4 regions of the Methylobacterium carpenticola genome follow, and region 1 is predicted to be linked to each of the others. Evidence: predicted binding sites of a transcription regulator. Region 1 holds the regulator's gene; each other region holds the start of a gene.
The links. The regulator PhoB, encoded in region 1, activates phosphate uptake and scavenging genes when phosphate is short. The targets are predictions, from matches to a motif close to TGTCATNNANCTGTCAT.
Positions count from the first base shown of each region.

Region 2: the regulator PhoB is predicted to act here: its motif matches at 4,423-4,439, upstream of ACE101_RS17675 (inorganic phosphate transporter).
Region 3: the regulator PhoB is predicted to act here: its motif matches at 2,358-2,374, upstream of ACE101_RS07565 (UDP-2,3-diacylglucosamine diphosphatase).
Region 4: the regulator PhoB is predicted to act here: its motif matches at 2,550-2,566, upstream of ACE101_RS12390 (putative 2-aminoethylphosphonate ABC transporter substrate-binding protein).

Region 1 is NZ_JBHZEO010000001.1:6,130,706-6,138,095, forward strand. Features, by position in the region: gene ACE101_RS28400 (response regulator) at 1-257, opposite strand, end outside; gene ACE101_RS28405 (DUF3572 domain-containing protein) at 428-673, shown strand; gene ACE101_RS28410 (DNA polymerase IV) at 670-1,950, shown strand; gene ACE101_RS28415 (cell envelope integrity EipB family protein) at 1,955-2,809, opposite strand; gene ACE101_RS28420 (GcrA family cell cycle regulator) at 3,349-3,891, shown strand; gene phoB (phosphate regulon transcriptional regulator PhoB) at 4,037-4,741, opposite strand; gene phoU (phosphate signaling complex protein PhoU) at 4,767-5,489, opposite strand; gene pstB (phosphate ABC transporter ATP-binding protein PstB) at 5,518-6,330, opposite strand; gene pstA (phosphate ABC transporter permease PstA) at 6,359-7,279, opposite strand; gene pstC (phosphate ABC transporter permease subunit PstC) at 7,299-7,390, opposite strand, start outside.
Region 2 is NZ_JBHZEO010000001.1:3,766,686-3,774,075, reverse strand. Features, by position in the region: gene ACE101_RS17695 (hypothetical protein) at 1-477, shown strand, start outside; gene ACE101_RS17690 (IlvD/Edd family dehydratase) at 465-2,192, opposite strand; gene ACE101_RS17685 (hypothetical protein) at 2,445-2,663, shown strand; gene ACE101_RS17680 (amino acid permease) at 2,802-4,277, shown strand; gene ACE101_RS17675 (inorganic phosphate transporter) at 4,503-6,143, shown strand; gene ACE101_RS17670 (transporter) at 6,143-7,177, shown strand; gene ACE101_RS17665 (metal ABC transporter permease) at 7,193-7,390, opposite strand, start outside.
Region 3 is NZ_JBHZEO010000001.1:1,566,190-1,573,579, forward strand. Features, by position in the region: gene thiD (bifunctional hydroxymethylpyrimidine kinase/phosphomethylpyrimidine kinase) at 1-415, opposite strand, end outside; gene thiE (thiamine phosphate synthase) at 412-1,107, opposite strand; gene ACE101_RS07560 (DMT family transporter) at 1,179-2,180, opposite strand; gene ACE101_RS07565 (UDP-2,3-diacylglucosamine diphosphatase) at 2,414-3,286, shown strand; gene ACE101_RS07570 (glycosyltransferase family 4 protein) at 3,283-4,392, shown strand; gene ACE101_RS07575 (Ros/MucR family transcriptional regulator) at 4,688-5,164, opposite strand; gene ACE101_RS07580 (DUF2147 domain-containing protein) at 5,655-6,257, opposite strand; gene ACE101_RS07585 (hypothetical protein) at 6,525-6,710, shown strand; gene ACE101_RS07590 (cation:proton antiporter domain-containing protein) at 6,796-7,390, shown strand, end outside.
Region 4 is NZ_JBHZEO010000001.1:2,603,861-2,611,250, forward strand. Features, by position in the region: gene ACE101_RS12380 (putative 2-aminoethylphosphonate ABC transporter permease subunit) at 1-215, opposite strand, end outside; gene ACE101_RS12385 (putative 2-aminoethylphosphonate ABC transporter ATP-binding protein) at 233-1,333, opposite strand; gene ACE101_RS12390 (putative 2-aminoethylphosphonate ABC transporter substrate-binding protein) at 1,483-2,499, opposite strand; gene phnX (phosphonoacetaldehyde hydrolase) at 2,726-3,553, opposite strand; gene ACE101_RS12400 (2-aminoethylphosphonate--pyruvate transaminase) at 3,576-4,685, opposite strand; gene ACE101_RS12405 (LysR substrate-binding domain-containing protein) at 4,809-5,717, shown strand; gene ACE101_RS12410 (DeoR/GlpR family DNA-binding transcription regulator) at 5,714-6,520, shown strand; gene ACE101_RS12415 (GcvT family protein) at 6,600-7,390, shown strand, end outside.

The sequences.
Region 1 (7,390 bases):
GCGAAGGCCGTGATGGCGATCACCGGAATGCTCTTGAGTTCGTCGTCCTCCTTGATCCACTTCGTGACTTCGAGCCCGGACACCTCGGGGAGCTGGATGTCCATCAGGATCAGGTCGGGACGGTGCTGCCGCGCGAGCTCGATCGCCTCAATCCCGTTCGCGGTCTTGAGAGTCGCGTAGCCATGAGCCTCCAACAGGTCGTTGAAGAGCTTCATGTTCAGCTCGTTGTCCTCGACGATGAGCACCGTCTTCGTCATGGCTCACTGTCTCCGGCGTCGGCGAGACGCATCTGAACCTCCGACGACGCCCGTCCATCCTGTTTAAGCGGCACAAGTTGATGAAACGCAAATCACAGAGTTTTACCAGAGGGAAAGCTCCCCAGGGCGGAGCGCCGAGCCGCGCGGAGGCCGAGGCCCTGGCCGGCGCGGTGTTCGGATTCGTCACCGGCGATCCCGGCCGCCTGATGCGGTTCATGGAGCAGGCGGGCCTGAGCCCCGCCGCCCTGCGGCAGGCCGCCGAGGATCCCGGCCTCCTCGTCGGGCTCCTCGACCACGTCGTGGCGGACCAGGACTTGCTGCTCGCCTGCGCCCAGGCGATCGGCGAGACGCCGGAGCGGATCACGCTGGCATGGCAGCGCCTCGGGCCGCCGCCGCCGGATTCCTTCGGGGCATGACGGCCGGAATCCCGCTCTGCCGCGACTGCGCCCGCCTCACCGGCGGAACCCTGCGCTGCGCCGCCTGCGGGTCGCCGCGCCTCGTCACCCATCCGGAGCGCGACGGGCTCGCCATCGCCCATGTGGATTGCGACGCCTTCTACGCGGCCATCGAGAAGCGGGACGATCCGTCGCTGCGCGACCGGCCGCTCATCATCGGCGGTGGGCGCCGGGGCGTCGTCTCGACGGCCTGCTACATCGCCCGCACCCGGGGCGTGCACTCGGCCATGCCGATGTTCAAGGCCCTGAAGGCCTGCCCGGACGCGGTGGTGCTGCGCCCCGACATGGAGAAATACGTCCGCGTCGGCCGCGAGGTGCGCGGGATGATGCAGGCGCTCACCCCGCTGGTGGAGCCCGTCTCGATCGACGAGGCCTTCCTCGACCTGACCGGCACCGAGCGGCTGCACGGCGCGAGCCCGGCCGTGACGCTGGCGCGCTTCGCCTGCGCGGTCGAGGCACAGGTCGGCATCACCGTCTCGATCGGGCTTGCTCCCAACAAGTTCCTGGCGAAGATCGCCTCCGACCTGGAGAAGCCCCGCGGCTTCTCGGTGATCGGCCGGGCGGAGGCGCAAGCCTTCCTGGCGCCGCGCCCGGTCGGCATCCTGCCAGGCATCGGGCAGGCCGCCGCGGCCCGGCTCGGGAGCCTCGGCATCACCATGGTCGGCGACCTGCTGCGCGTGCCCGTCCCGCGGCTCCAGGCGGCGATCGGGCGCGACGCGGCCCGCCTCGCCGGCCTCGCCCGCGGCGAGGATCCGCGGCGCGTGCAGCCGGTTCGCGAGGCGAAGAGCGTCTCGGGGGAGACCACCTTCGCGGAGGACCTGCGGGATTTCTCCGCGCTGCGCCCGATCCTGTGGCGCCTGTGCGAGACGGTGGCGCGGCGCTTGGTGCGCGCGGACCTCGCCGCCGGCAGCGTGACCCTGAAGCTGAAGGATGCGAGCTTCCGCCTGCGCACCCGCACCCGCTCGGGCCTGCCCCCGACGCAGCTCGCCGACCGGCTCTTCCGGCCCTCCGAGGCGCTGCTGCGCGAGGCCTGCGACGGCACCGCCTATCGGCTGATCGGGGTCGGCGCGGGGGATCTCTGCGAGGCGATCCACGCCGACCGGGGCGATCTCGCCGATCAGGGCGTGCGGCGCGAGGCGAGCCGGGCCGCCGCCGTGGAGGCGCTGCGGACCCGGTTCGGCCCGGCCTCGGTCCAGCGCGGCCTCGCCTTCACGCCAGGCAAGACACCCAAGGCCTGACCCGTCAGGGCCGGCAATCCTTGGCTTCGGGCGCGAGATCGATCCGCGAGAGGTCGCCCTTGAGGGCGAAGCCGCCGTAATCGAGCCGCAGGGCGCCGCTGACGCCGTTCTCGTAGAGATCGAAGGAGAGCACGTAGATCGGCATGCGCTCGCCCTCCTCCCCGGCGGAGAAGTAGCTGAGCGTCACGGGCCAGCGCGGCATCGTCGCCATGGCGCCCTCGCGCAGAGGCGCCTCGGCGGCCGGAGGAGCGGTGGTCTCCACGCTCGCCGGAATCGTCCGGCGCGGGCCGATGACCGCGAGCGTGTCGTAGATCTTGCGGCCGTCATCCGAGCCGTCGAAGACCTTCACGGAGACGGTGCGCTCGCCGGCCTGGGCGGCCTCGATCAGCCGGCGCATGTGGGCGGCCGGGAACAGCACCTCCCCGGGCGCCGTGACGCGCGCCTTCTGCGGGTTCTTGATGGTGACGGCGAGCCCCTTGGCGTCGCGCTCCGCATCGCCGTCCACCGCCGGCTGCTGGCTGCCGTTGAGGTCGGACTGGGTGCGGAAATGGAAGCTGTGGCCGTCCCCGCTCTCGAAGGTGTTGTTGCGCAGGTCCGAGGTGCGCGTGCCGCTCTCCGAACTCTCCAGCACCGTCACCTGGCGGTACTGCAGCGCCCATCCCTTGCAGGGGTCGCCCGAGAAATCGAACACGATCCGGCCCCGGGCGCTGTCGACCGAGCGCGCCCCGCCGCTGCGCATCAGCGACAGGTCGTAGACCGCGCGGTGCGGCGCGAGGCGGATGCCGGATGCCGGTTCGGCGGCGAGACCGGTGGGGGCGAGGGCGAGGAGCGGAAGCAGGGACGCGAGGACGATCCGCATGAGTTTCCCGGGGGTCGAGCGCGTACGGCGCCGGGCCCGAACATAGGTGCAGCCCAGCCCGCGGGCAACGCCGCCTCTCGGGCGGGGGCACCGTGGCTTGTCTGCCACGCTGATCGCGCGAGCGGTTCGGGAGGCTGGCGTCGGAACTGCCCGATCGGGCCCGCGGCCGCGTCTCCGGCCCCGTGCGGACGGGGTCCCGAGGCCGGGTCCGGCAGCCCCCGGGATTGCCCACAAGCTGTTGACGGCGTGTGGATTTCAGGCGCCTGCGCGGCGGAGTTCGCGTGGCGCCGGCGCGCCTTGGCGCCCTTCCGAGGGGCGCCGCCGCATGCGCGGCCGGTGCGGGGAAAAGGGGCTCGGATGGGCCGGGGACTCTTGCGCGGGCAACAGCCGCTCCTGTAGGTTCACCCCCGTCGCAGGCGCTGTCACGAAGCGGCGATCACCAGCAGGATCGAAGGGTTTTGGCGCCCGGCCTCAGGGTCGGGCGAAGGCGGTCGCGTGCGCTTCGGCCGCCGGCGTACTGGGGGAATTCGGAGGCGGCGATGATGGATGCGGGCCCGAGCTGGACGAAGGAACGGGTCGAACTCCTCAAGCGGCTCTGGGGGGAAGGACGCAGTGCGAGTCAGATCGCCGCCGAGATCGGGGGCGTGTCGCGCAATGCGGTGATCGGTAAGGTGCATCGGCTCGGCCTCGCCGGGCGGGTGCTGAAATCGAACGGCGCGGTGAGTGCGGCCGCGCCCGCGCCCGTGCAGCCCCGCCGCACGGTGAGCGAGGAGGTCCGCGTGCCGAGCGCGGCGCCCACGCCGACGATGGTCGCCCCGGCGCCCGCGTCGCTGGCGCTGGTGCGTCCGGAGAGCATCGCGCCGCCTGATGTGGCGCTGCCGCTCTCCGAGCGTGTGACCATCATGGAGCTGCGGGAGTTCATGTGCCGCTGGCCCATGGGGGACCCGTCCTCGCCGGATTTCCGCTTCTGCGGTGCCCGCTCGATCACCGGGCTGCCCTACTGCACGCATCACGCCCGCATCGCCTATCAGCCGGCTGCGGAGCGCAAGCGCAGCGACCGGCGCGCGGTGGGCTTCCGCTGAAATCCAGGCACTCCCGGCGCCGGGTTGCCCTGCGCCGGGCCTAAGGCGCGACGCCCACACGAAAGAGCCCTCCGCCGATGGCGGAGGGCTCTTTCGTGTGGGGATGCGGGAGGCTCGCGGGGCGGATGGGCCGCCCAGCCGGGGATCAGGCCGCGCCGGTGGCGAACATCTCATCGAAGGAGTAGCCCGATCCGCGCACCGTGCGGATCGGGTCCGGGCGGCGCGGCCGGTTGATGGCCTTGCGCAAGCGGCCGATATGCACGTCGACGGTGCGCTCGTCGATGTAGACGTCGTGGCCCCAGACGCCGTCCAGCAGCTGCTCCCGGGAGAAGACCCGGCCGGGGCTCTGCATCAGGAATTCGAGCAGCTTGAACTCGGTCGGGCCGAGATGCAGCTCGCGGCCCTCGCGCCGGACCCGGTGGCTCACCCGGTCGAGTTCGATGTCGCCCGCGACCAGAAGATGCGCCACGTGGGCCGGCTTCGCGCGGCGCAGGAGCGCGCGCACGCGGGCCAGGAGCTCCGGCACCGAGAACGGCTTGACGATGTAGTCGTCGGCACCGGTCGCGAGGCCCCGCACCCGGTCGCCCTCCTCGCCCCGTGCCGTCAGCATGATGATCGGCAGGCGCTCGGTCTCCCGGCGGGCCCGGATCCGGCGGCAGAGCTCGATCCCGGACAGGCCCGGCACCATCCAGTCGAGGAGGACCAGATCCGGGATCTGCTCGCGCAGCCGGATGTCGGCCTCGTCGCCCCGCATGACGGAATCGACCTCGAAGCCTTCGGCTTCGAGGTTGTAGCGGAGGAGGAGCGTCAACGGCTCCTCGTCCTCGACGATCAGGATCCTCGTGCTCATGCGGGCTTTCGGGACTCCGACGGGGTCACGCGTCCGTCTGCGGCGCCACCGTGGCGTAGCTCGACCGGTCGTTCTTGGGCCGTTCGGCCACCAGGGTCTCGCCGGTGACGAGATAATGGATCGTCTCGGCGATGTTGGTGGTGTGGTCGCCGATCCGTTCCACGTTCTTGGCGCAGAACAGGAGATGCGTGCAGAAGCTGATGTTGCGCGGATCCTCCATCATGTAGGTCAGGAGTTCGCGGAACAGCGAGGTGTAGAGGGCGTCGATGCCGCCGTCGCGGGTCCAGACGTCGAGGGCCGCGGCGGTGTCCTGGGTGGCGTAGGCGTCGAGCACGTCCTTGAGCTGGGCCTGGACCAGCTCGGCCATGTGCTGGACGCCGACCACGATCTTCTGCGGCTGCGCTTGGTCGCTGATCGCCACCACGCGCTTGGCGATGTTCTTGGCGAGGTCGCCGATCCGCTCCAGATCGCCCGAAACGCGGATGGCCGAGACGGTCTCGCGCAGATCGATCGCCATCGGCTGGCGCCGGGCGATGAGCAGGATCGCCCGCTCCTCGATCTCGCGCTGAAGCCCGTCGAGGCGGGAATCCGCCGCGATGATCGACTGCGCGAGGCTGGCGTCGCGCCGCACCAGGGCGGCGGCGGAATCCGCCACCATCTTCTCGGCGATGCCGCCCATCTCGGCGATGCTGCGGCGCAGGTTCTGCAGGTCCGTGTCGTAGGAACTGACGATGTGTTGGTCCGGCATGGCTCTGTCCCCTTCCCAACCTGTGCGATCAGCCGAACCGGCCGGTGATGTAGTCCTGGGTCTGGCGCTTCGCCGGATTCATGAACAGGCGGTTCGTCGGTCCGACCTCGACGAGTTCGCCGAGATACATGAAGGCGGTGAACTGCGAGATGCGGGCCGCCTGCTGCATGTTGTGGGTGACGATGGCGATGGTGAACTCGCCGCGCAGCTGCTCGATCAGCTCCTCGATGCGCCCGGTCGAGATCGGGTCGAGGGCCGAGGTCGGCTCGTCGAACAGGATCACCTCGGGGCGCTGGGCCACCGTGCGGGCGATGCAGAGGCGCTGCTGCTGGCCGCCCGAGAGGCCCATGCCGGATTGCCTCAGCTTGTCCTTCACCTCGTCCCACAGGGCCGACTTGCGCAGGGCCTCCTCGACGCGGTTGTCGAGATCGGCCTTGCCGAGGCGCTCGTAGAGCCGGATCCCGAAGGCGATGTTGTCGTAGATCGACATCGGGAACGGGGTCGGCTTCTGGAACACCATGCCGATGCGGGCGCGCAGCTCGTTGAGGTCGATCGACGGGTCGAGGATGTTGCGCCCGTCGAGCAGGATCTCCCCTTCCGCGCGCTGCTCCGGATAGAGGCTGTAGATCCGGTTGAAGGTGCGCAGCAGGGTGGACTTGCCGCAGCCCGACGGGCCGATCAGCGCCGTGACCTGCCGGTCGAGGAAGTTGAGGTTGATGTTCTTCAGGCCGTGGAAGGTATTGTAGTAGAAGTTGAGATTCTTGACCGAGATGCGGACCGGCGCGGCCTCGTCGGCGACGCTGTTGCCGACGATCGGAGCGGCGGTGGCGGGGGCGCTCATCGGGATTCTCCTGAGGATCGGCAGGGGGTCAGCGGCTCTTGCCGCCGCCCAGGAAGACGCGGGCCACGATGGAGAGGCCCAGGATGGTGACGGTGATGAGGAGCGCCCCGGCCCAGGCGAGCTGGCGCCAGTTCTCGTAAGGAGAGAGGGCGAACTGGTAGATCATCACCGGCAGGTTGGCGACGCCGCCCATCAGGTTGGGAGCGAACCAGGAATTGTTGTTGAGCGCGGTGAAGAGGAGCGGCGCGGTCTCGCCGGCGATGCGAGCGAGCGCGAGCAGGATGCCGGTGACGATCCCCGATTGCGCGGCCTTCCAGGTCACGGCGCGGATCACGATCGAGGTCGGCGCGCCGAGCGCGGCGCCGGCCTCCCGCAGGGTGCCCGGCACGAGGCGGAGCATGTCCTCGGTGGTGCGCACGATCACCGGGGTGGCGATGATGGCGAGCGCGACGCCGCCGGCCCAGCCGGAATAGCCGCCCATGCCCCGGACCATGATCGTGTAGACGAACAGGCCGATCAGGATGGAGGGGGCCGAGAGCAGGATGTCGTTGAGGAAGCGGATGACGTCCGCGAGCTTCGAGGTGCGGCCGTATTCCGCCAGGTAGGTGCCGGCCAGGACGCCGATCGGCGTCGCCACGACGATGCCGATGAACGTCATCACCAGGCTGCCGAGAATGGCGTTGGCGATGCCGCCGCCGGCCGAGCCGGGACCCGGCGTCACCTCGGTGAACAGGGTCGGCGAGAAGCCGCGCAGGCCCTCGACGATCAGCATGATCAGGATCGAGCCGAGCACGAGGGCGCCGAGCGCGGTCGCGCCGGTGCAGAGCACGATCAGCAGGCGGTCGGCGGTGCGCCGTCCCGCGCGCACGCGGCCCCAGGCCGCCGCGGACGGGGCGGCAGCGGCCGCCGGGGCGGCACCTGCCGGGGCGAGAGTGGTCCGGGCGTCCATGAGAGGCTCCGTGGCGGGATCAGGCCACCTTCACGCGGCGCACGAGCAGCCGGGCGATGATGAGCACGATGAAGGTGACGACGAACAGGATGCAGCCGAGGGCGAGGAGCG
Region 2 (7,390 bases), 2.4 Mb from region 1:
GTGCGCGCAGCCCTCTCCCTCGACCAGCAGGTCTCCGCCCTGCCCTTCCGGATCACCGAGACGGCGGGCTTCCGCCCGGTCCGGGTGCTGGCCGGCAACTCGGTTCTCTACACGGACGGCCCGAAGGACCAGATGAACAGCCTGGAGCAGCCGATCCTGGTGCTGGCCGAGGCGGTGCAGCCCCCGCTGCCCGCTGAGCAGCGCGACGCCTTCGCCAAGGCGGCGCTCTATTCCAACCAGACCATGAAGGACTTCGCCATCGAGCGCGCGCAGAGCTTCCGCCAGAACGGCGCCGACTGGCACGAGCTGGTGGCGCGGGCGACCGACATCCCCTCCGGCATGCCGGTCGTGGTGTCCCAGACCATCCGCTTCAAGCCGGACGGCTATTTCCGCGCGGTGGGCGTCGTGAAGGCGCAGGACCGCGAGGCCATCCTGCCGCGCTTCCGCAAGGTCGTGGACGCCGTTCAGTTCCCGTGACCGCCGCCGGGCGCCGCGCCGCCCGGCAGCATGAAGTCGAAGTCGCAGCCCTCGTCCGCCTGGGTCACGGTGTCGTGGAACAGGCGGGCATAGCCCCGCGCCGCCCAGTCCGGCCGGGACGGCGCCGGCAGGGCGGCCGCCCGCCGGGCGAGCTCCGCCTCGTCCACGAGCAGGTCGATGCGGCGGCCGGCCACGTCGAGGCGGATGCGGTCGCCGGTCCTCACCAGCGCGAGCGGGCCGCCCACGGCGGATTCGGGCGTGACGTGCAGCACGATCGTGCCGAAGGCGGTGCCGCTCATCCGGGCATCCGAGATGCGCACCATGTCCTTCACCCCCGCCCGCGCGAGCTTCCGGGGGATCGGCAGGTAGCCGGCCTCCGGCATGCCGGGGGCGCCCTTGGGGCCGGCATTGCGCAGCACCAGCACGTCGTCGGCGGTCACGTCGAGGTCCGGATCGTCGATCCGCGCCGCCATGTCGGGGATCGACTCGAACACCACGGCGCGGCCCGTGTGCTGGAGCAGGCGCTCGCTCGCCGCCGCGTGCTTGATGAGCGCGCCGCGCGGGGCGAGGTTGCCGCGCAGGACCGCGAGCCCGCCCGTCGGCTTGATCGGCGCGGCGGGGGTGCGGATCACGGTCTGGCCCGGCACCCGCTCGGCCGCCGCCACGGCCTCGCGCAGGGTCCCGCCCGCCACGCTCGGCACGTCGAGATCGATGCGGTCGCCGAGTTCGGCGAGCAGCCGGGGCACGCCGCCCGCGTGGTGGAAATGCTCCATGTAGTGTTCGCCCGAGGGCTTGAGGTCGACGAGCACCGGCACCTCGCGCCCGATCGCGTCGAAGGACTCGAGGTCGATCGTCACGCCGACGCGCCGGGCCATGGCGGTGAGGTGGATGAGCCCGTTGGTGGAGCCGCCGATCGCCTGGAGCACGGTCTGGGCGTTGCGGAAGGCGGCGGGGGTGAGGATCTCGCTCGGGCGGGGGGCGCCCGCCACCGCCATCGCGGCGGCGCGCCGCCCGCTCGCCTCGGCGAGGCGGATGCGCTCGGCATGGGGCGCAGGGATCGTGCCCGAGAGGGGCAGCGACAGGCCCATCGCCTCGGTCATGCAGGCCATGGTGGAGGCGGTGCCCATCACCATGCAGGTGCCGACCGAGGGGGCGAGGCGCCCGTTCACCACCTCGATCTCCTGCTCGTCGATCTCGCCCGCCCGGTGGGCGGCCCAGAGCCGGCGGCAATCCGTGCAGGCGCCGAGCACCTCGCCCTTGTGGTGACCCACCACCATCGGCCCGACCGGGATCACCACGGTCGGCAGGTCGACGCTCGCCGCCGCCATGATCTGGGCCGGCAGGGTCTTGTCGCAGCCGCCGATGACGATGACGGCGTCCATGGGCTGGGCGCGGATCATCTCCTCGGTGTCCATCGCCATCAGGTTGCGCAGGTACATCGAGGTCGGGTGGGCGAAGCTCTCGTGGATCGAGATGGTCGGGAAGACCATCGGCATCGCGCCGGCCAGCATCACCCCGCGCTTGGCCGCCTCGATCAGCGCCGGCGCGTTGCCGTGGCAGGGATTGTAGTCGCTGTAGGTGTTGGTGATGCCGACGATCGGCCGGTTCAGGGCGTCGTCCGAATAGCCCATGGCCTTGATGAAGGCCTTGCGGAGGAAGAGGGAGAAGCCGGCATCGCCGTAGCTGGTGAGCCCCTTGCGCAGACCCTTGCCCATCGCTCTCCTCCCGAACGTCGTTGGTTCGCGTAGCTGTAAACCCCGGATCCGGGGCTGTCCCGCCACGTCCTGGGGAAAACCGGCCGGTCCGCGGCGATTCCGCCCCGTCTGAACGGAACCGGCCAGGTTCTGTCAGCCACCGTTCATCCGGCGCTCCTATAGTCCAGCTTCATCGATCACCGCCATCCGCCGACCCCGCGCACCGATCCCTCGGCTGCGCGCGGCGCCGTGCGCTCCGGAGCGGCTTCCGCCATGCTCGCGCGTACTCCTGCCTTCGTGACGACGGAGCACCATGCGGCGCCGCGGGCGTTCATCGAGAGCCTGCTTCCGGCCCTCGACACCGCCTTCGGCGTGGACCGCAGCGGCCTCTTCCCGGAGGAGATCGCGCGGCTCGTCGCGCGGCTCGGCGGCGGCCGGCCGGAGGAGCCCGAGACCCTGGAGGCGGTCGAACTCCTCCTCGCCGACGGCTGAGGGCCGCGGCATCGCCGCGGCCCTGACGCGGCGGAACACATCCGCCTCCCGCCCCGCGACCCCGGCCGCGGTCGCGCGTTGTCCCGCCGATCGGCCGGCCAACCCTTCGCCCGCGCTGGTCCGACCAGGGAGGGGAAGATGGCGGAAGCGGGCGGGCTGTTCCGGACCAAGCCCATCGAGCAGCTGACGGGCGATGCGGGGACGGGCGAGCACGCGCTGCATCGCACCCTCGGCCCCTGGAGCCTCGTCGGCCTCGGCATCGGCGCCATCATCGGCGCGGGCCTGTTCTCGCTCACCGGCATCGCGGCGGCCGAGCATGCGGGGCCGGCGGTGGTGATCTCCTTCGCCATCGCGGCGCTCGGCTGCGCCTTCGCGGGCATGTGCTACAGCGAACTCGCCAGCATGATCCCCGTCTCGGGCAGCGCCTACACCTACGCCTATGCCACCATGGGCGAGTTCGTGGCCTGGATCATCGGCTGGGACCTCGTGCTCGAATACGCGGTGGGCGCCGCCACCGTCTCGGTGAGCTGGTCGAAATACGTGGCGACCCTGCTCCAGAATTTCGGCGTGACGCTGCCGCCGCGCCTGCTGCACTCGCCCTTCGAGACGGTGCAGCTCGCCGACGGCACCCACACGACGGGCCTCGTCAACCTGCCGGCGGTGCTGATCCTCTGCGTGATCTCGCTCCTGCTGATGCGCGGCGTGCGCGAATCGGCCCGGGTCAACGCGGTGATCGTCGTCGTGAAGGTGGCGGTGGTGCTCGCCGTCATCGGCACCGGCCTGTTCTACGTGAAGGCGCAGAACTACGTGCCGTTCATCCCCGACAACACCGGCACCTTCGGCGAGTACGGCTGGAGCGGGATCATGCGCGCGGCCGGCGTGGTGTTCTTCGCCTATATCGGCTTCGACGCGGTCTCGACGGCGGCGCAGGAGGTGAAGAACCCGCAGCGCACGATGATGGTGGGCATCCTCGGCTCGCTCGCGATCTGCACGGTGCTCTACATCGCCTTCGCGGCGGTTCTCACCGGCCTCGTGCGCTACGATTCCATGCGGGGCGACGCCGCCCCGGTCGCCACCGCCATCGCCCAGACGCCCTTCCCCGGGCTGCAGACCCTGGTGACGCTCGGCGTGATCGCGGGCTTCACCACCGTGATGCTGGTGCTGCTCTACGGCCAGTCGCGGGTGTTCTACGCCATGGCGCAGGACCGGCTGCTGCCGCGCTTCTTCGGGGCGATCCACCCGACCTGGCGCACGCCCTACCGCTCGAACCTGTTCTTCATGGTCTTCGCCTGCCTGCTCGGCGGCGTCCTGCCGATCAGCCAGCTCGGCCACATGACGAGCATCGGGACGCTGCTCGCCTTCATCATCGTCTGCGCGGGCGTCCTCATCCTGCGCCGCAGCCACCCGCACGAGGCGCGGGGCTACCGCACCCCGGCGGTTCCCTTCGTGCCGCTCGCCGGCATCGTGGTCTGCCTCGCCATGATGGTCTCCCTCGACGGGCAGACCTGGCTGCGGCTGGTGATCTGGCTCGCGATCGGGCTCGCGATCTATTTCGGCTACAGCCGCGCCCACAGCCGGGTCGGCCGCGAGAAGGCGCAGGAGGCCGTGTCCTGAGGCACGGCCGACGCGGCCGGTCGATCCGCCCGATCGGCGCCCCGCCGTGCCGGCCGAGTCGGCCCAAGATCAATTCAGCCAAGACCGATTCCGCCAAGATCAATTCAGCCAAGATCGGCCCGGGTCTTTCACCGCTGTCGGCTGCCGTCACACGACTGTCATCCCCCCGGGATCAGGGTCCGTCCAAAGGACCCGCGACACGGTCCCGAGGACAGGGAAGCAGCAATGTCGAACGCGGCTGTCGGCAACCTGGGCCCGCTGGCGGACGCGCCCGAAGCACCGCACCCGCACCACGGGCGCCCCGATCTCGACGGGCGGGCCTCCGGTCTCGCCGTCACCCTCTTCCTGGCGGTGCTCGGCGGCGCCCTGTTCTACGTCGCCGACAGCATCCGCCTCGACGTGGTGGAGACCGGAACCCCGGTCGTCACCTACCTTCCCTACCTCCTGCTCTTCGTCGCGCTCGTCATCGCGCTCGGCTTCGAGTTCGTGAACGGCTTCCACGACACCGCCAACGCCGTCGCCACCGTCATCTACACCCACGCGCTGCCCGCCACCGTCGCCGTGGTGTGGTCGGGCTTCTTCAACTTCCTCGGCGTGCTGCTCTCCTCGGGCGCGGTGGCCTTCGGCATCGTCAGCCTGCTGCCGGTGGAGCTGATCCTCCAGGTCGGGTCGGGCGCGGGCTTCGCGATGGTGTTCGCGCTCCTGATCGCGGCGATCATCTGGAACCTCGGCACGTGGTATTTCGGCCTGCCGGCGTCGAGCTCGCACACGCTGATCGGCTCGATCATCGGGGTCGGCGTCGCCAACGCGATGATGCGCGGGCGCGACGGCACCTCCGGCGTCGACTGGTCGAAGGCCACCGAGATCGGCTGGTCGCTGCTGCTCTCGCCGATGGTGGGCTTCCTCGCCGCAGGCGCGCTCCTCCTCCTGCTCAAGCTCGTGGTGCGCAACCCCGCCCTCTACGCCGAGCCCAAGGGCAAGGAGCCGCCGCCGTGGTGGATCCGCGGCCTGCTGATCGCGACCTGCACGGGCGTGTCCTTTGCCCACGGCTCGAATGACGGGCAGAAGGGCATGGGCCTGATCATGCTCATCCTGATCGGCACCGTGCCCACCGCCTACGCCCTCAACCGCTCGCTGCCCGAGTCCGCGGTGGCGCAGTTCCGCACCGCCTCGCAGGACGCCTCCACGGTCATCGCCGGGAAGGCCGCGGGCCACGCCATCATCGGCGATCCGCGCCCGGCCGTGACCGCCTACGTCTCGGCCCACACGCTCGAAGCGGGCACCTATCCGGCGCTCTCCGTGCTGGTGACGCAGATCGCCCGGGAGGTCGAGCGCTACGGCTCCCTCGCCAAGGTCCCGGCCGAGGCGGTGAGCAACACCCGCAACGACATGTACCTCGCCAGCGAGGCCATCCGCTTCCTGATGAAGGACAAGGAGAGCGACCTGACCAGGGGCGAGGCCGCGACGCTCGCCAGCTACAAGAAGAGCCTCGACGAGGCGACCCGCTTCATCCCGATCTGGGTGAAGGTCGCGGTGGCGATCGCGCTCGGCCTCGGCACCATGGTGGGCTGGAAGCGCATCGTCGTCACCGTGGGCGAGAAGATCGGCAAGACCCATCTCACCTACGCGCAGGGCGCCTCGGCGGAACTCGTCGCCGCCTCCACCATCGCGGCCGCCGACATGTACGGGCTGCCGGTCTCGACCACGCACGTGCTCTCCTCGGGCGTCGCCGGCACCATGGCGGCGAACCGTTCGGGATTGCAGGTCGCGACCCTGCGCAACCTCGCCATGGCGTGGCTCCTCACCCTGCCGGTGGCGATGGTGCTCTCCGGTACGCTCTACGTGATCTTCGTGCGGGTGTTCTGATGGCCGCGCCCGCCTCCCTGCCGCACCTCCTCTGCGACGAGCCGGCCCTTCCGGGCCTGCTCTTCGCCATGGTGTTCGACGAGGACGGCAAGGGCCGCATCATCGGCCACGACGAGGAGCTGCCCGCCCCCGGCAGCTTCGGGGAGGGCTTCCTCTGGCTGCATCTCAACCTTGCGGATGCGCGCCTGGAGGGGCTGACCGCGGAGGGGCGGTTCGGGCCGCCGCGGCTCGCCGCCATGGCCTTCTCCCGGGACGAGCATCAACGCATCGCCGTCGAGGAGCGCTTCGTCGGCGGCGTCGTGGCCGATCTCGCCCGCGAGGCGGCGGACAGGCCGAATCCGAAGGGCCGCCTGCACTTCGTGATGGGGCCGCGCTTCCTCGTCAGCGGGCGCCGCCACCCGGTGGTCGGCCCCGACCGCACCCGCGAGGCCGCCGCCGAGGGCAAGCCGATCACGGCGCCGGTGCGGCTGCTCGAAGCCCTCGTCGGCCACGTGGTCAACGCCATGGCCGCGCTGGGGGCCGCCCTCTCGGACGAACTCGACGCCATCGAGGACCACATCCTCGACGAGGCGGTGCGCGACGAGCGCCGCCGGATCGGCCCGATCCGCCGCGACGCGGTGCGGCTGCACCGGCAGCTCCTGGGCCTGCGCGCCGTGTTCCACCGCTTCGAGGAGGACGGCGAGGCCGAGGGCCTGCCGGACCGGGAGATCGCCACCGCGGCCCGCATCGCCCAGCGCCTCGATTCGCTCGACCGCGACATGCTGGCGATGGCCGAGCGCAGCCGTCTCCTGCAGGACGAACTCGCCGCCCGCCTCGCCGAGCAGTCGAACCGCCAGCTCTTCAACCTCTCGATCCTGACCGCCCTGTTCCTGCCGCCGACCCTGGTCACGGGCGTGTTCGGCATGAACACCAAGGGCCTGTTCCTGTCGGACCTCGAGGAGGGCTCGCTGATCGCCCTGTTCATCGCGGCGGCGTCGGCGCTCGCGGCCTATCTGGTGATCCGCGGCATCGGCGTGCGCACGCCGCGCCGCTGAGGCGGGCCGGGCCGCTCAGGCCTCGAGATGGCGCGCCGGGAACAGCCGCCAGAACAGGCCGCCGCGGGCGCCGAGGAGCATCGAGGCCAGGTAGAGGGCGCCGGCCGTCAGCACGATCGCCGGCCCGCTCGGCAGGTCGGCGTAGTAGGAGACGAGGAGCCCCGCCACGCTGGCGACGAGGCCGATCGCCATCGCGACCGGGATCAGCCCGGA
Region 3 (7,390 bases), 4.6 Mb from region 1:
TCGGCGTGATCAGCGCGGCGCGGGGAATGAGGTCGACGCGCAGGGCCGCCACCGCATCGTCGGCGAGCAGCCGGTCGCCGCTCGTCGCAACCATGACCGGATCGAGGACGACCGGCACGCCCGGTGCGTGCCGCGCCAGCCCCGCCGCCACCGCGGCGATCACGGCGGCCCGCGACAGCATCCCGATCTTCACCGCCGCCACCGCGAGATCGTCGAACACGCTCGCGATCTGCCGCGCGACGAAATCCGGCGGCACGTCGTGGATGCCCTGGACGCCGAGGGTGTTCTGCGCGGTGAGCGCCGTGACGACGCTCGCCCCGTAGACGCCGAGGGCCGAGAAGGTCTTGAGATCCGCCTGGATCCCCGCCCCGCCCCCCGAATCCGAGCCGGCGATGGTGACGGCGATCGGCGTCACGCGGCGCCCCGGGCCGCGAGGGCGCCGTCCACCACCGCCCGCAGGTCGCGGGCGCGCGCCTCCACCACCTCGGGCGCGCCGAACAGGGCCGAGATCAGCGCGATCCCGTCCGCGCCCGCGCCGATCACCGCCGCGGCGTTGCTGCGGTCGATCCCGGCGATCGCGCCGAGCGGCAGGGCGCCGCCGCGGGCGAGCCGGGCCCGGAAGGCGATCCGCGCCAGCCCCTCCAGGCCGACCGGCGGATCCGGGTTGACCTTGCTCGCCGTCGAGAAGACGCCGCCGATGCAGGCGTAATCGACGGGCAATCGGTAGAGTTCGTCCGCCTGAGCGGCGGTCTTGAGCGTCAAGCCGATGATGGCGGTCGGCCCGAGGAGCCGGCGCGCATCGGCCGGATGCAGATCCTCCTGGCCGAGATGCACGCCCTCGACCCCGGCCGCCAGGGCGAGATCGACCCGGTCGTTGATGAGGAGCGGCACGCCGGTGCCGGCGAGCGCCGCGTGGATCGTGCGGATGCGGGCGAGGCTCGCGCGGGCGTTGGCGATGGCCTTCTCGCGGTATTGCAGCAGCGTGCAGCCGCCCGCCGCCGCCTCGCGCGCCATCCCGGCGAGGAGGCTGCCGTCGCCGCCGCTCACGCCGACATCGAGGATGCCGTAGAGGCGCAGGTCAACGGGAACGGGCGGGCAGGTCTCCACGGTCGGCGTCTCCTCCGGTGCGCGTCATCGGGAGTACGCGTGGCCTCCGCCCGGCGTCAACACGGGCGCGCTCAACCCGCCCGGGCGCCTCCGGCGGCGGCCTCGCGGGCGCGCTCGACGACGAGACGGCGCTCCCGCCACACCGTGAACACGCCGGCCGCCGCCACGATGCAGCCGCCGACCGCCACCGCCGGCTGCGGCAACTGGCCGAACATGAACCAGCCGATCAGCAGGGACCACAGCATGGTGGTGTATTCGAACGGCGCCACCAGCGAGGCATCCCCGTAGCGGTAGCTCTCGGTCAGCAGGATCTGGCCGATGCCGCCGAGAATCCCCACCAGCACGAACATGCCGAACTCGCCGGGCGTCGGCAGGTGCCAGCCCAGCACCAGCGTCGAGAGGCCGAGCAGCGACGTGAACAGGAAGAAGTAGAGGACGATCGCCCCGGTGCGCTCGGTCCTGGTGAGGCGCCGCACCTGGATGGTCGCCGCCGCGGAGCAGACCGCGTTCAGGATCGCGAACAGCGCGCCGACCGATCCGTCGCTGCCCGCGGCGCCGAGTTCGAGGTGCGGCGCGAGCATGATCAGCACGCCGAGAAAGCCCACCACCACCGCGGCCCAGCGATAGGCCTGGACGCGCTCGTGCAGCACCACGGCCGCCAGCACCACCACGAGGAGCGGCGAGGCGTAGCCGATCGCCACCGTGTCGGACAGCGGCAGGAAGGACAGGGCCGCGAAGCCCGCGAACATCCCGCAGGCACCGATCAGGCTGCGCAGGATGTGACCGCGGAGGTTGGAGGTGCGCACCGCCGGGATGATGCCGCCCTGCCAGCCGAGCCAGATCAGCAGGGGCAGGATCGCGAAGGACGAGCGGAAGAACACGATCTCCCCGGTCGGGAACTGGCGATCCGCCAGCCCCTTCACTCCCGCCGACATCAGCGTGAAGGCGAGCGCCGACAGGACCTTGAGCCCGATGCCGAGATAGGGCCTGCCGGAGGAGGCCGGGCGTCCGTTGGCGGAATGGGCACCGCTCCCGGGCAGGGGACGCTCGGGGAGGACGACAGGGGCTGCCATGGGATTCGCGCGCCGGAGAAGGGATTTCTCTCAAACCACGCCGCGAATGGTCCAGCCACCCGCCGCGGCGACGTTCAGACCTGCATCATCCGCATACTGTCCTTAATCGAACCACAACGATGATCGGATCCGGGCATCGGCGCCGCGTCCCGGCCTCACTCCCCCCGGGCCGGCTCCCGTCATCAAAGTGATACGCGAATGAGGTTTGGCTGGACGGCGATGACCGAAAGGAGATGGACGTGGCCGACGACGCCGATGCGCTGCGTGTGCGCTCGCTCTTCCTGTCCGACATCCATCTCGGCACGAAGGGCTGCCAAGCGGAGCTTCTGCTGGACTTCATGCGCGAGTTCGACGCGGACGAGATCTATCTCGTCGGCGACATCGTGGACGGCTGGAAGCTCAAATCGGGCTGGTATTGGCCGCAGGCCCACAACGACGTGGTGCAGAAGCTCCTGCGCAAGGTGCGCAAGGGCGCGCGCCTGGTCTACGTGCCCGGCAACCACGACGAATTCCTGCGCGACTTCCTCGATCTGAATTTCGGGGGAATCGAGGTCCACGACCAGATCCTGCACGAGGCGGCGGACGGAAAGCGCTACCTCGTCATCCATGGCGACCAGTTCGACCTCGTGGTGCGCCACGCCAAATGGCTCGCCCTGCTCGGCGACGGCGCCTATACGGCCGCGCTCTTCGTGAACACGCATCTCAACTGGGTGCGCCGCCGTCTCGGGCTGACCTATTGGTCGCTCTCGGCCTGGGCGAAGCTGAAGGTGAAGAACGCCGTCAACTTCATCAGCCGCTTCGAGGAGCTTCTGGCCGCCGAGGCCAAGCGCGTCGGCGCGGACGGCGTGATCTGCGGCCACATCCACCATGCGGCGAACCGCGAGATCGACGGGCTGCGCTACCTCAATACCGGGGACTGGGTCGAATCCTGCACCGCGATCGTCGAGCATTACGACGGACGCATGGAAGTGATCCGCTTCGCCGACGCGGCGACGCGGCGGGCCGGCTCCGTCGAGCCGCTTCTCCGCCCCGAACCGGCCGCGCCCGTCGAGGCCCTCCCCGCTCCCCGGCCCGCGGCCGAGGCCAACACGCGGGCGGTGGCGTGAAGCTTCTCATCGCGACGGATGCGTGGCATCCCCAGGTCAACGGCGTGGTGCGCTCGCTGGAGCATATGGCCAAGGCGGGGCCCGCCCTCGGCGTGACGCCGACCCTGCTCACGCCCCAGCTCTTCCGCTCGGTGCCGCTTCCCGGCTACCGCGAGATCCGGCTGTCGCTGGTGACGGCGCGCGGCATCGCGGCGCGCTGGCCCGATCTCGCGCCAACGCATGTCCACATCGCCACCGAGGGGCCGATCGGGCTCGCCACCCGGCGGGTCTGCCTCTCCCGCGGTCAGCCCTTCACCACGAGCTATCACACCCGCTTCCCCGAATATCTCGCGGCGCGCGCGCCCGTGCCGCCGGCCTGGAGCTACGCGTGGCTGCGCCGCTTCCACGGGGCGGCAAGCGGGACGATGGTGAGCACCCCGTCCCTGGAGCGCGACCTCGCCGGCCGCGGCTTCCGCAACCTGATGCGCTGGACGCGGGGAGTCGACACCGACCTGTTCCGCCCGCGGGACGAGCCGGAGCCGGAGGCGCTGAAGGGGCTGCCGCGCCCGCTGTTCCTGTTCGTCGGCCGCCTCGCGGTCGAGAAGAACGTGGCGGCGTTCCTCGCCCTCGACCTGCCGGGCACCAAGGTGCTGGTCGGCGACGGGCCGGACCGGGTGCGACTCGAAGCGCTCGACCCAGCGGCCCGCTTCCTCGGCACCCTCACCGGCGAGACCCTGGCGCGGGTCTACGCTGCCGCGGACGCCTTCGTGTTCCCGAGCCTCACGGACACTTTCGGCATCGTGCTGCTGGAGGCGCTCGCGAGCGGGTTGCCGATCGCCGGCTACCCGGTCACCGGCCCGCTGGACGTGGTGGGGGACCGGGGCGTCGGCATTCTCGACCACGACCTGAAGGCGGCGGCTCTCGCGGCCCTGACGGTGCCCCGTGACCGGTGCCGGGCGGAGGCGTTGCGCTATACCTGGGCCGAGAGCGCGCGCCAGTTCTACGGCAACATCGAGATCGCGCACGCGAAGGGCCCGACCGGACTCGCCGCGGGACACAGGCCCCTGCCGCAGGGCGCCTTTCCGCACGCCGCCCACGACAATCTCTCCCGGATCGGCGAGGGATGACGCCACCGCTGGAATGACGGGTGTCGCCGTGTCCGGATCGACCTCGCCCTCCGCACGCTCCATCCGGTTGCACGGGGCGAGCCGACCGGTCGCGGCGCGGTCACCGTTCCGTACGGACCGTTCACCGCGATCTGTGGACAGGCCTGCCGCCCACCATTTTCGTCAACACCCCGGCTCTATTGGGTTGGACTGCAAGTCGGGGTGCTTCGATGGTGGCGTTGCTGGTGCTGATTGGTATCAACCTGCTGATCGCGCTCGCCTTCGCGCTCGTGGCGCTGGCCGGGGATTGACCGCCTCACGCGGACTTGCGCGACCGGCTGCGCTTGACCGGATCAGCCGGCGCGGTGGCCGCCGCAGCCGCCCGCTCGCGCCGCACCTGGCCGAGGCCGTGGGTCTTGGCGAGTTCGGCGCGCTGGGCCGCGTAATTCGCCGCCACCATCGGATAGCCCGGCGGCAGGCCCCACTTCTCGCGATACTGATCGGGCGTGAGGCCCCGGCCCGACAGGTGGCGCTTGAGCGCCTTGTAGGGCTTACCGTCCTCCAGCGAGATGATCGCGTCCGGCGTCACGGTCTTGCGGATCGGAATCGGCGGAACTGGCTTCTCCGGCGCAGGCCGCGGCGGGGATGCGGCCGTCGTCAGCGAGGTGTGGACCGCGACGATCAACCCGGCGAGGTCGACCAGCGGCACCGAGTTGCTGGACACGTAGGCCGACACGATACCGGCCGAAAGATTGATCAGATCCGGCTGCGCCGTTGCAGCTCTATCGGTCATCGGGCTCACCCCACCAGATATATCCCGGTCGAGGTTTCGAAAAAATACAGAACCGGTCAATAAACAATAGTTTCATCTGCCATATAAATCGCATTCGCCGGTCGTCGCGAAACTCTGGAAATCAGGCCCGCCAAGTCAAATTAAAGTTGTTTGTTTCCAATGGCATACGTTCAGGAAACATGAGCCCGATGAAGGCGGGTGTTTTGGCGGCGACGGGGGACGAAATGGTCGTCCAGGTGCGGGACGGACGCTCACGCGCGGCGCCAAAGGCTCAATCCGGCAACGATTTACCGCCCGGCGCGGCGGGCCGCCCGCCCCATCGCGAGCGGAGGGCTGCTCGGCCGCGCCGGTCCGGCCCGGTCCGGCAGCGGCGCCGCCGCTCACAACCATTGAGCGAGTACGCGGATCGGGGGCCCGGGGCGCCCGATCCGTCGCGGCACGGCCGTGGCCCGGGGCGCAGCCGCCTGTGGACAAGTCGGCGGCGCTCGGCTCAGGGCTTGGCCGGCTCGTCCTTCTTGGCCGTTGCGGGCGTCCCCGGGCTCGCCGTCGTGGCGGGCTTGGGCGCGGGCGGCGGCTTCGGGGTCCATTCGGCGTCGGGGCGAGGACCGCCGGGCCCGTTGGTCGGCCCCGTCAGCTGCCCCGGCAGGATGTCGGTGGTGCGGGTCCAGGTCTGCGATCCGCACAGGAAGCCGAGCAGGCAGCCGCGCACGCTGAGCTCGCCCGGCTCGTCCACCCAGATCGAGACGTCGTAGTTCTTGCCGTCCTCGGAATTGTAGATCTGGCCCTCGTAGCGGTCCTCCGCATTCGGCTTCAGCCCCATGATGAGCTGATGACCGAGCGAGGGACGGGTGCGCTTCTTCGGGTCCGTGTTCTTGAAGTCCACCCGCGCCTCGCCCTTGTCGTTGAGCGGGGTCTTCAACCAGACGACGTAGCCACAGACGCGGTCGTTCCGGGTCAGGCACTTCTCGATGCGGATCCGGGCCCGGCCATCCTCCGTCAGCCAGACGCCGCTCGGATCCTTCGGCGCGGCCAGGGCGACCGTGGGGACAACGAGGCCGAGAGCGGCGAGGCCCCGGGCAAGCCCCCGGGTCATGGGCGTCATCATGCAGGAATCCTCCGGTGCGGCCGTGCGCGGAAGTACGACGCGCCTGCTCCTGCCGCAACCCGGCCGAGCCCGGACCCGCCGCATCCCCTATGCCGCATCGGTGTCACGGCGCGATGTCACATGGCCGGATGTCACATGGCCCCTGGTGCAGCCGGCGCGATAGAGCGACAGGGCCGGGGGCGAGCACCCGCGGCGTGCAGGACTGCCACTTTGCGACCTGCGCGTGTCCCGCCCGCACCGTATCAAGGCAGCCGCATGATCCCGATCGAGATCCTGGTGATGACCTCCGGTGCGGTGGGCGCCATCGCGATCGTGGTGGCGGCCCGGCCGGACCGCCGCCGCCTGTTCCGGCTGCCCCGGATCTGGACCGATGCGTCGGGCGGGTCGGCGACGCACGGGGCGAACGCGCCGCGATCCGACGCCTCGTTGCCGCCACGCTGAACTTAAGGCATCGCGATCCCACCAACCGGGTGCGAAGCTGCTATCCTGACCCAACGCCCCCCGCTCGTCAGGAGACCCTCGCCCCGTGCCGCACGCCACCGAGCTGATCGCCATCCTCGCTCTCGGCCTCGTCTTCGCCTTCGCCGGGGGCATGCTGGCGCAGCGCCTGCGCCTGCCCCCCCTCGTCGGCTACCTGCTCGCGGGGATCGCGATCGGACCGCACACGCCGGGCTTCGTGGGCAATGCCGACCTCGCCGGACAGCTCGCCGAGATCGGCGTGATCCTGCTGATGTTCGGGGTGGGCCTGCACTTCTCGATCAGCGACCTGATGGCAGTGCGTGCCATCGCGCTGCCCGGCGCCATCGTGCAGATCGCCGTCGCCACCGCGATGGGGGCGGCGCTGGCCCTCGCCTTCGGGTGGGGCCTCGGGGCGGGCCTCGTCTTCGGCCTCGCGCTCTCGGTGGCCTCGACCGTGGTGCTGCTGCGCGCCCTGGAGGAGCGCGGCCTGCTCGACAGCGACAAGGGACGGATCGCGGTCGGCTGGCTCATCGTCGAGGATCTCGCGATGGTGCTGGCGCTCGTTCTGCTGCCCGCCCTCGCCACGCCGCTCGGCGGCGAGGGCGCCGGCGTCGCGCACGCGGCCGGCGGCAACCTGTGGGTCACGCTCGGCCTCACCCTCA
Region 4 (7,390 bases), 3.5 Mb from region 1:
AAATAGGTGCGGAAGTTGTCGAGGCCCGCGAAGCCGCCCGCGGGTGCCTCCAGGCTCTTGAGCAGCAGCGTGCCGAGGGGGAGCGCGATGATCAGGAGGAGGAGGCCGCAGAGGCCCGCGACCAGAGCCGCGGCGATGGCGGCCTCCGGCACGCGGCGGGCGGGACGGGCGGCGTCCCGCGGCAGGGGCAGGGGCAGGGTCGCGGTCTCGGTCATGGCCATCCTCCGGGCCCTCAGGCGGCGGGCGCGACCGGGAAGGCCTTCAGGGCCCCCGGCGGCAGGCTGACATGCAGGTATTGCCCCTCGGCGAGGCCGAGATCGCCGCGCAGGTTCGCCGAGACGTCGGCGACGAGCGGCCCGCCGAGGTCGCGGCTCGGCTCCAGCCGGGCCCGGTAGAAGGAGCCGAGGAATTCGAGGCTGCGCACCCTGACCTCGACGGCGTTGACGTCGGTGGGCGCGACGTTGCCGACGCGGATCTCCTCCGGCCGGAAGCCGAGGCGGACCGGGCTCCCGGGCACGAAGCCGCGCCCGCCCTCGCAGACGAGATCGACCGCGCCGACCCGCAGGGCGCCCTCCGCCGAGACGGTGGCGTCGAGGAAGGTCATCGCCCCGATGAAATCGGCGACGAAGGCGGTGGCGGGCGCCCGGTAGATCTCCTGGGGCGTGCCGACCTGCTCGATGCCGCCGCTCCTCATCACCACGACCCGGTCGGCCATGGCGAGGGCCTCCTCCTGGTCGTGGGTGACCATGATGGTGGTGATGCCGAGCCGCTTCTGGAGCTGGCGGATCTCCTCGCGCAGGCGGACGCGCACCTTGGCGTCGAGGGCCGAAAGGGGCTCGTCGAGGAGGAGGAGCGAGGGCGAGGTGGCGAGCGCGCGGGCGAGCGCCACCCGCTGCTGCTGGCCGCCCGAGAGCTGCACCGGATATTTGCGCGCCTGGTCGTCGAGGCCGACGAGGGCGAGGAGCTCGGCCGCCCGCGCCCGGATCCGGTCCCGCTTCATGCGCCGGTTGACGAGGCCGTAGGCCACGTTCTCGGCCACCGTGAGGTTCGGGAACAGGGCGTAGGACTGGAACACGATGCCGAAGTCGCGCTCGGCGGGCGGCGCGGTCGAGACGTCGACGCCGCCGAGCCGGATGCGGCCGGTATCCTGCCGGTCGAGCCCGGCGATCATCCGCAGCAGGGTGGTCTTGCCGCAGCCCGAGGGGCCGAGGAAGCAGACGAACTCGCCCCTGGCGATGGCGAGGTCGATTCCCGCCAGGGCCTGGAACGGGCCGAAGCGCTTCGACAGGCCTTCGATCGCCAGGAAGGTGTTGGGGGAATTCGCGCCCGTCATGGTGGCGTCCTCGTCAGTCCGGGGAAGCGGAAGCCAGTCCCGCGCCAGTTCTTTCGCGGCCTTCGTGCTGGACGGGCGCGTGGAGGTGGCGCGCGGGATCCCCTCGCCCGGGTGGGAGAAGGGAAATGCGCTCAAGTTCCAAGCCCGCCCTACTTCTTGGCGGCCTTGGCCTCGTAGCGGCGCGACCATTCGGCGAGGATGCGTTCGCGGTTCTCGGCCATCCAGGCGAGGTCGTTCTTGATCATCCCGGCCTCGGCATTGGCCGGATAGTTCGGCGGCGTGCTGGCGACGCCCGGATAGGCAACGATGGCGTAGCTCTTCGCGTAGATCTCGTTCGCGGCCCTGCTGGCGCCCCAGTCGGCGACCTTGCGGGCGAGGTCCTGGTGCTTGGAGGCGGCGACCACCGCGAAGGCCTCCTCCTCCCAGCCGGTGCCGTCCGCCGGCACGATCACCGCGATCGGCGCGCCCTTGGTCTTCTCGGAGGCGCCGCGCATGTCGAGGGCGAGCCCCGCCACCCGCTCGCCGCGGGCCGCCTGCACGCAGGGCGCCGAGCCCGAATGCAGATAGGCGGCGATGTTCTCGTGCAGCTTGTCCATGAAGGCCCAGCCCGCCTCCTCGCCCATGCTCTGGAGCCAGCCCGCCACCATCAGGTAGCCGGTGCCCGAGGAGGCCGGGTGGGGCATCACGACCTTGCCCTTGAGGGCCGGGTCGGTGAGGTCGGCCCAGCGCGCGGGCGTCCTGATCCCGTCGCGGCCGGCCTCGGCGGTGTTGAAGCAGACGACCCCGAGATAGGCGTCCATGCCGGTCCAGCTATAGGGCGCGGTCGGATCGCGGAAGGCGGGCTTCAGGGCCTCGATGCCCTTCGGCGTGTAGGCGGCGAGGAGGCCGGCCTTCTCGAACATCAGCAGGCTCGAGGCCGCGAGCCCGATCACGAGGTCGGCGCGCGGATTGTCCTTCTCGGCGAGGAAGCGGGCGGTGATGACGCCCGTCGAGTCGCGCACCCAGACCACCTCGGCCTCGGGCACCGCCTTCTCGATGCCGGCCTTGAAGGGGGCGAGCTGGTCGTTCTCCAGGGCGGTGTAGATGGTGAGCTTGGTGCGCTCCGCCGCCTCAGCCGCCGATCCCGCGAGCATCAGAGCAGCCGCAAGGATACCGAGAAACTTCATGTCCGGGACTCCGCATTCGTTCTGGAATGGATTCGTTAAAAGCTTGTATCAAGACAGTAGAATGACAATCCGATCGCGGGGCAAGAAACTTGTTTTCGCAGAGAGTGCTTATTTGTTGGGCGTAATATACTGATCAATACGCGCGCGTCCGCGACCGCCCGCCAGGTTCGATCTGTCGGGACGATCGCGGTGCGGGTCCCGGCCGGCCCGCGACGGCCGGCCGCGATCAGCAGGATTGCGGCATGCGGCCGGCGGCGAGCAGGCCCTCGATGTCCTCGATGACGGCGGGGAGGTCGGCGATGGTGTCGATGAGGAAGTGCGGGCGGCTGTCGGCGAAGAGCGCGCCGATGCGCGCCCGCTCCGCGGTGAGACGCTCGGGCGGCAGGGCCCGGAACGCCGCGTGGGTGAGGCCGAGCGCGTTGCCCGAGCAGGTCAGCGCCACGGTCCACATCCCGGCCCGGCGCCCTTCGAGGATGCCCGGCACGGTATCGTCCACCTTCACGCAGGCGGCGACGTCGTCGATGCCGAGCGCGATCACGTTGGCGAGCGCCTGGGCGGGCCAGGGCCGGCCGTTCGGCACCTCGTCGGTGGCGACGACGTGGTCGACCACGTAGCCGTTCCGGCGGGCGAGCGCCACCACCCGCTCCATCACCCGGGCCGGGTAGCCCGAGCAGGAGCCGATCTTCATCCCGCGCGCCCGCAGGGCCGCGATGGCGTCGAGCGCGCCGGGGATCAGGGCCGAGTGCGCGCCGATCTTCTCGATCTGGAGCGGCATGAAGCGCTCGTAGATCGCGGTGACGTCGGCATCCGTGGGCGCGCGCCCGAACCGCTCCGCGAAGCGCGCCGCGATGCCGGGATCGTTGCAGAGGGTGCGGATGTGGTCCCACTTGCCCATGCCCATCGGGCCGCGGGCTTCCGCGAGACTCACCGCCACGCCGAACTCGGCGAAGGCCTCGACGAAGATCTGGGTCGGGGCGAAGGAGCCGAAATCGACCACCGTCCCGGCCCAGTCCAGGATCGCCGCCTGGAGCTTGCGGGGTGTCTCGTAGGGCATGGGATTCGTCCTCGGCGGCGGGTCAGAGGGTCTCGATGCGCAATTCGCGGAACGTCTCGGCCACCGCCGCGACGGCGCGCTCCATGTCGGCGGGCGTCACCGCGCCGATGCAGCCGACCCGGAAGGTCTCGAGCTTGGTGAGCTTGCCCGGGTAGAGGATGAAGCCCTTGGCCCGCACCGCCCGGTAGAAGTCGGGGAAGCGGTAGCGGCCGTCGCGCGGGGCGTGGAAGGTGACGATGATCGGCGCCTGGATCTCGGGCGCCAGGAAGGAGCGCAGGCCGAGCCCGGTCATGCCGCCGATCAGGGCCTCGCAATTCGCCGCGTAGCGGGCGTGGCGGGCGGGCAGGCCGCCCTCCTCGTCGTACTGCGCCAACGCCGCGTCGAGGGCCGCCACCACGTGGGTCGGCGGGGTGAAGCGCCACTGCCCGGTGCGCTGCATGTAGAGGTGCTGGTCGCGCAGATCGAGGGCGAGCGAGGCGGTGTTGCCCTCGGCGGCGAGGAGCGCCTCGGTGCGGGCGATCACGAAGCCCATCCCCGGCACCCCCTCCAGGCACTTGCCGGAGGCCGCGATCAGCGCCTCGAAGGGCACCCGCGCCGCGTCGATCGGCAGCGCGCCGAAGGAACTCATCGCGTCCACGATCAGGCGCCGGCCGCGGGCGGCCACCACGGCGGCGATCGCCTCCAGCGGATTGAGGATGCCCGTCGAGGTCTCGCAGTGGATCAGCCCCACATGGGTGATGGCCGGATCCGCGGCGAGGAGCCCGTCCACCGCCTCCGGCGTCGTCGGGACGTCGTCGTCGGTCTCGTAGACCGTGAAGGCGCGCCCGAGCCGCTCGCAGATCGTCGCCAGGCGCTTGCCGTAGGCGCCGTTGACGAGGACCAGCACCTTGCCGGTGCGGGGCACGAAGCTGCCGACCGCCGCCTCGACCGCGAAGGTGCCGCTGCCCTGGAGCGGCACGCAGCTGTGGCTGCCGGTGCCCCCCGCGATGCCGACGAGCGCGTCGCAGACCCGGGCGGTGAGCGCGTTGAAGCTCCCGTCCCAGGAGCCCCAGTCGGTGAGCATCGCGGCGCGGGTGCGCGCGGAGGTGGTCAGCGGGCCGGGCGTCAGGAGGATCGGAGCGGATGCGGTCATGGTCGTCTCGGCCGGGGGCGGAGCGCCGGGGCGCTGCGGGATGGGCGGATCTTGCGTTCGGCCGAGCCATCAGATCAAATCGGTTGTCATGATGCTCGCCATCAGCCGGACCTATGGGACGCCATGAACCTGTTCCAGCTCCGCGCCTTCGACGCGGTCTCGCGGGAGGGCAGCTTCACCCGGGCGGCCAAGCGCCTGTGCATCACCCAGCCGGCGGTGACCGGGCACATCAAGGCGCTGGAGGAGCGCTACGACCTCGTGCTGTTCCGCCGCACGCCGCGCAGCGCCGAGCTGACGCCGGAGGGCGAGGCGCTGGCCGCCCTGACGCGCCCCCTGTTCGGCCTCGTGGAGCAGGCCGAGGACCTGCTGCTGGCCAACCGTGCCCTCCTCAGCGGCCGGATCGAGATCGCGGTGGATTCGCCCCACATCGTGATGCCGCTCCTGGCGCGCCTGCGCGCGCGCTACCCGGGCATCACCGTGAGCCTGAGCCTCGGCAACGCCGCCGAGACCCGGGAGGCGCTGCTCGCCGAGCGGGCGAGCATCGGCGTCATCACCGAGGCCGAGCCGCATCCCGACCTGTTCGTGACCGACATCGCCACCTCGCGCCTCTGCGCGGTGATGGCCCGCGACCACGCCCTCGCGGCCGGGCCGGCGATCGCGCTTCCCGCTCTGGAGGGCGCCGCGATGGTGCTGCGCGAGCCGACCTCGGTGACCCGCAGGACCTTCGACGCCGCCTGTCGCCGGGGCGGGGTGAGGCCCTCGGTGCTGATGGAACTCGACAGCCGCGAGGCGGTGATCGAGGCCGCCGCGGCGGGCCTCGGCATCGGCATCGTCTCCTCGCTCGAATGCGGGGCGGACGCGCGCATCCGCGCGCTGCCGATCGAGGGGCCGGACCTCGTCAACCGGCATTCCATCGCCTGCCTCGCCCGGCGGCGCCAGCTGCGGCTGATCCGGGCGGTGTTCGATCTCGCGGCGGCTGACGCGGTGGCGGCCGACGCCGTCATGGCCGACGCGGCGCCGGGCCGGCCATGACGGCCCGCGAGCCCCGCGCGCTGGCGGCGCGCCGCCACGACGAGATCCTGCGCCAGCTCGCCGCCGACGGCACGGTGAGCGTCGAGGCGATGGCCCGGCACTTCGCCGTCTCGCGCGAGACGATCCGGCGCGACCTCAAGCTCCTCGCCGAGCGCGGCCATCTCGCCATCGTGCATGGCGGCGCCACGCGCCGGGCCGACGAGCCGGCGCTCGCCGTGCGCCGGGGCGACAACCCGCGGGGCAAGGCGGCGATCGGCCGGGCGGCCGCCCGCCTCGTCGAGGACGGGATGGTGGTGCTGCTCGATTCGGGCGCCACCACGCTCGCCATCGCGACGGCGCTCGCGGGCGCCGACCCGCTCGCCCCGGAGCGCCGCGCCTTCACCGGGCTCACGGTCTGCACCAACAGCCTGCCGGTGGCGGTGGCGCTCTGCCGGGTGCCCGGCATCCGCCTCCACCTGCTCGGCGGCGAGGTGAACGCGGCCGACGAGGCCGCCTTCGGGACCGAGGCCGTCGAGGCCTTGGCGCGCTTCCGGGCCGACCTCGCCTTCGTGGGGGCCGGGGGGCTCTCGCCCACGGGCGACGTCACCGATTTCGCGCTGCTGCCCACCGCCCTGCGCGTGCGCATGCTGGCCCTGGCCTCGCGGGCCTACATCGTGGCCGATCGCAGCAAGTTCGGCCGCCTCACCCCGATCCGCCTGCAGCCGATCCCGCCCGGGACCGGCCTGATCGTCGACGCGGCCCCGCCCGCGCCGATGGCGGAGGCGCTGGCCCGCCGCGGGCTTGAGGTGATCGTCGCCGGGTGATGTGGCTTTTTGTGGTTTTTTGTTGCGACTTCCGGCGATTCTCCGCTAAGGCCCTGAGGGTCGCGGGAGACCCCATCCGATGGCCGGTTCAGACTTTCCCACCCAGGCGCGCATCGTGATCATCGGCGGCGGGATCGTCGGCACGTCGATCGCCTATCACCTCGCCGGCCTGGGCGAGCGGGACGTGGTGCTCGTGGAGCAGGACCGCCTGTCGAGCGGCACCACATGGCACGCCGCCGGCCTCGTCGGGCAGCTGCGCCAGCAGGCGGGCCTGACGCGGATGATCCGCTACTCGACGGAACTCTACGCCCGGCTCGAAGCCGAGACCGGGCAGGCCACCGGCTGGAAACGCTGCGGCTCGCTCACCGTGGCGCGCACGCCCGAGCGGATGACGGTGCTCGCCCGCAACATCGCCCTCGCGCGCGGGCAGGGGGTCGAGATCGAGCCCCTGTCCCCGGAGGAGGCCGGGCGGCTCTGGGCGCCGATGCGTCGCGACGACCTCCTCGGCGCGGTCTGGCTGCCGGGGGACGGCAAGGCCAACCCCTCCGACGTCACCGCGGCGCTCGCCCGCGGGGCGCGGGCCGGCGGGGCGCGCCTGTTCGAGCGGACCCGGCTGCGCGCCATCGAGACCGTGTCCGGCCGGGCCGCCGCGGTGGTGACGGATCGCGGCCGGATCGCCTGCGAGACCGTGGTGATCGCCGCCGGGCAATGGTCGCGGCAGGTGGGCGCCCTGTGCGGCGTGACCGTGCCGCTGCATTCCGCCGAGCACATGTACGTCGTCACCGAGGCGATCCCCGGCGTCACCCCGGACCTGCCGGTGATGCGCGACCCGGACGGCTACATCTACTTCAAGGAGGAGGTGGGCGGCCT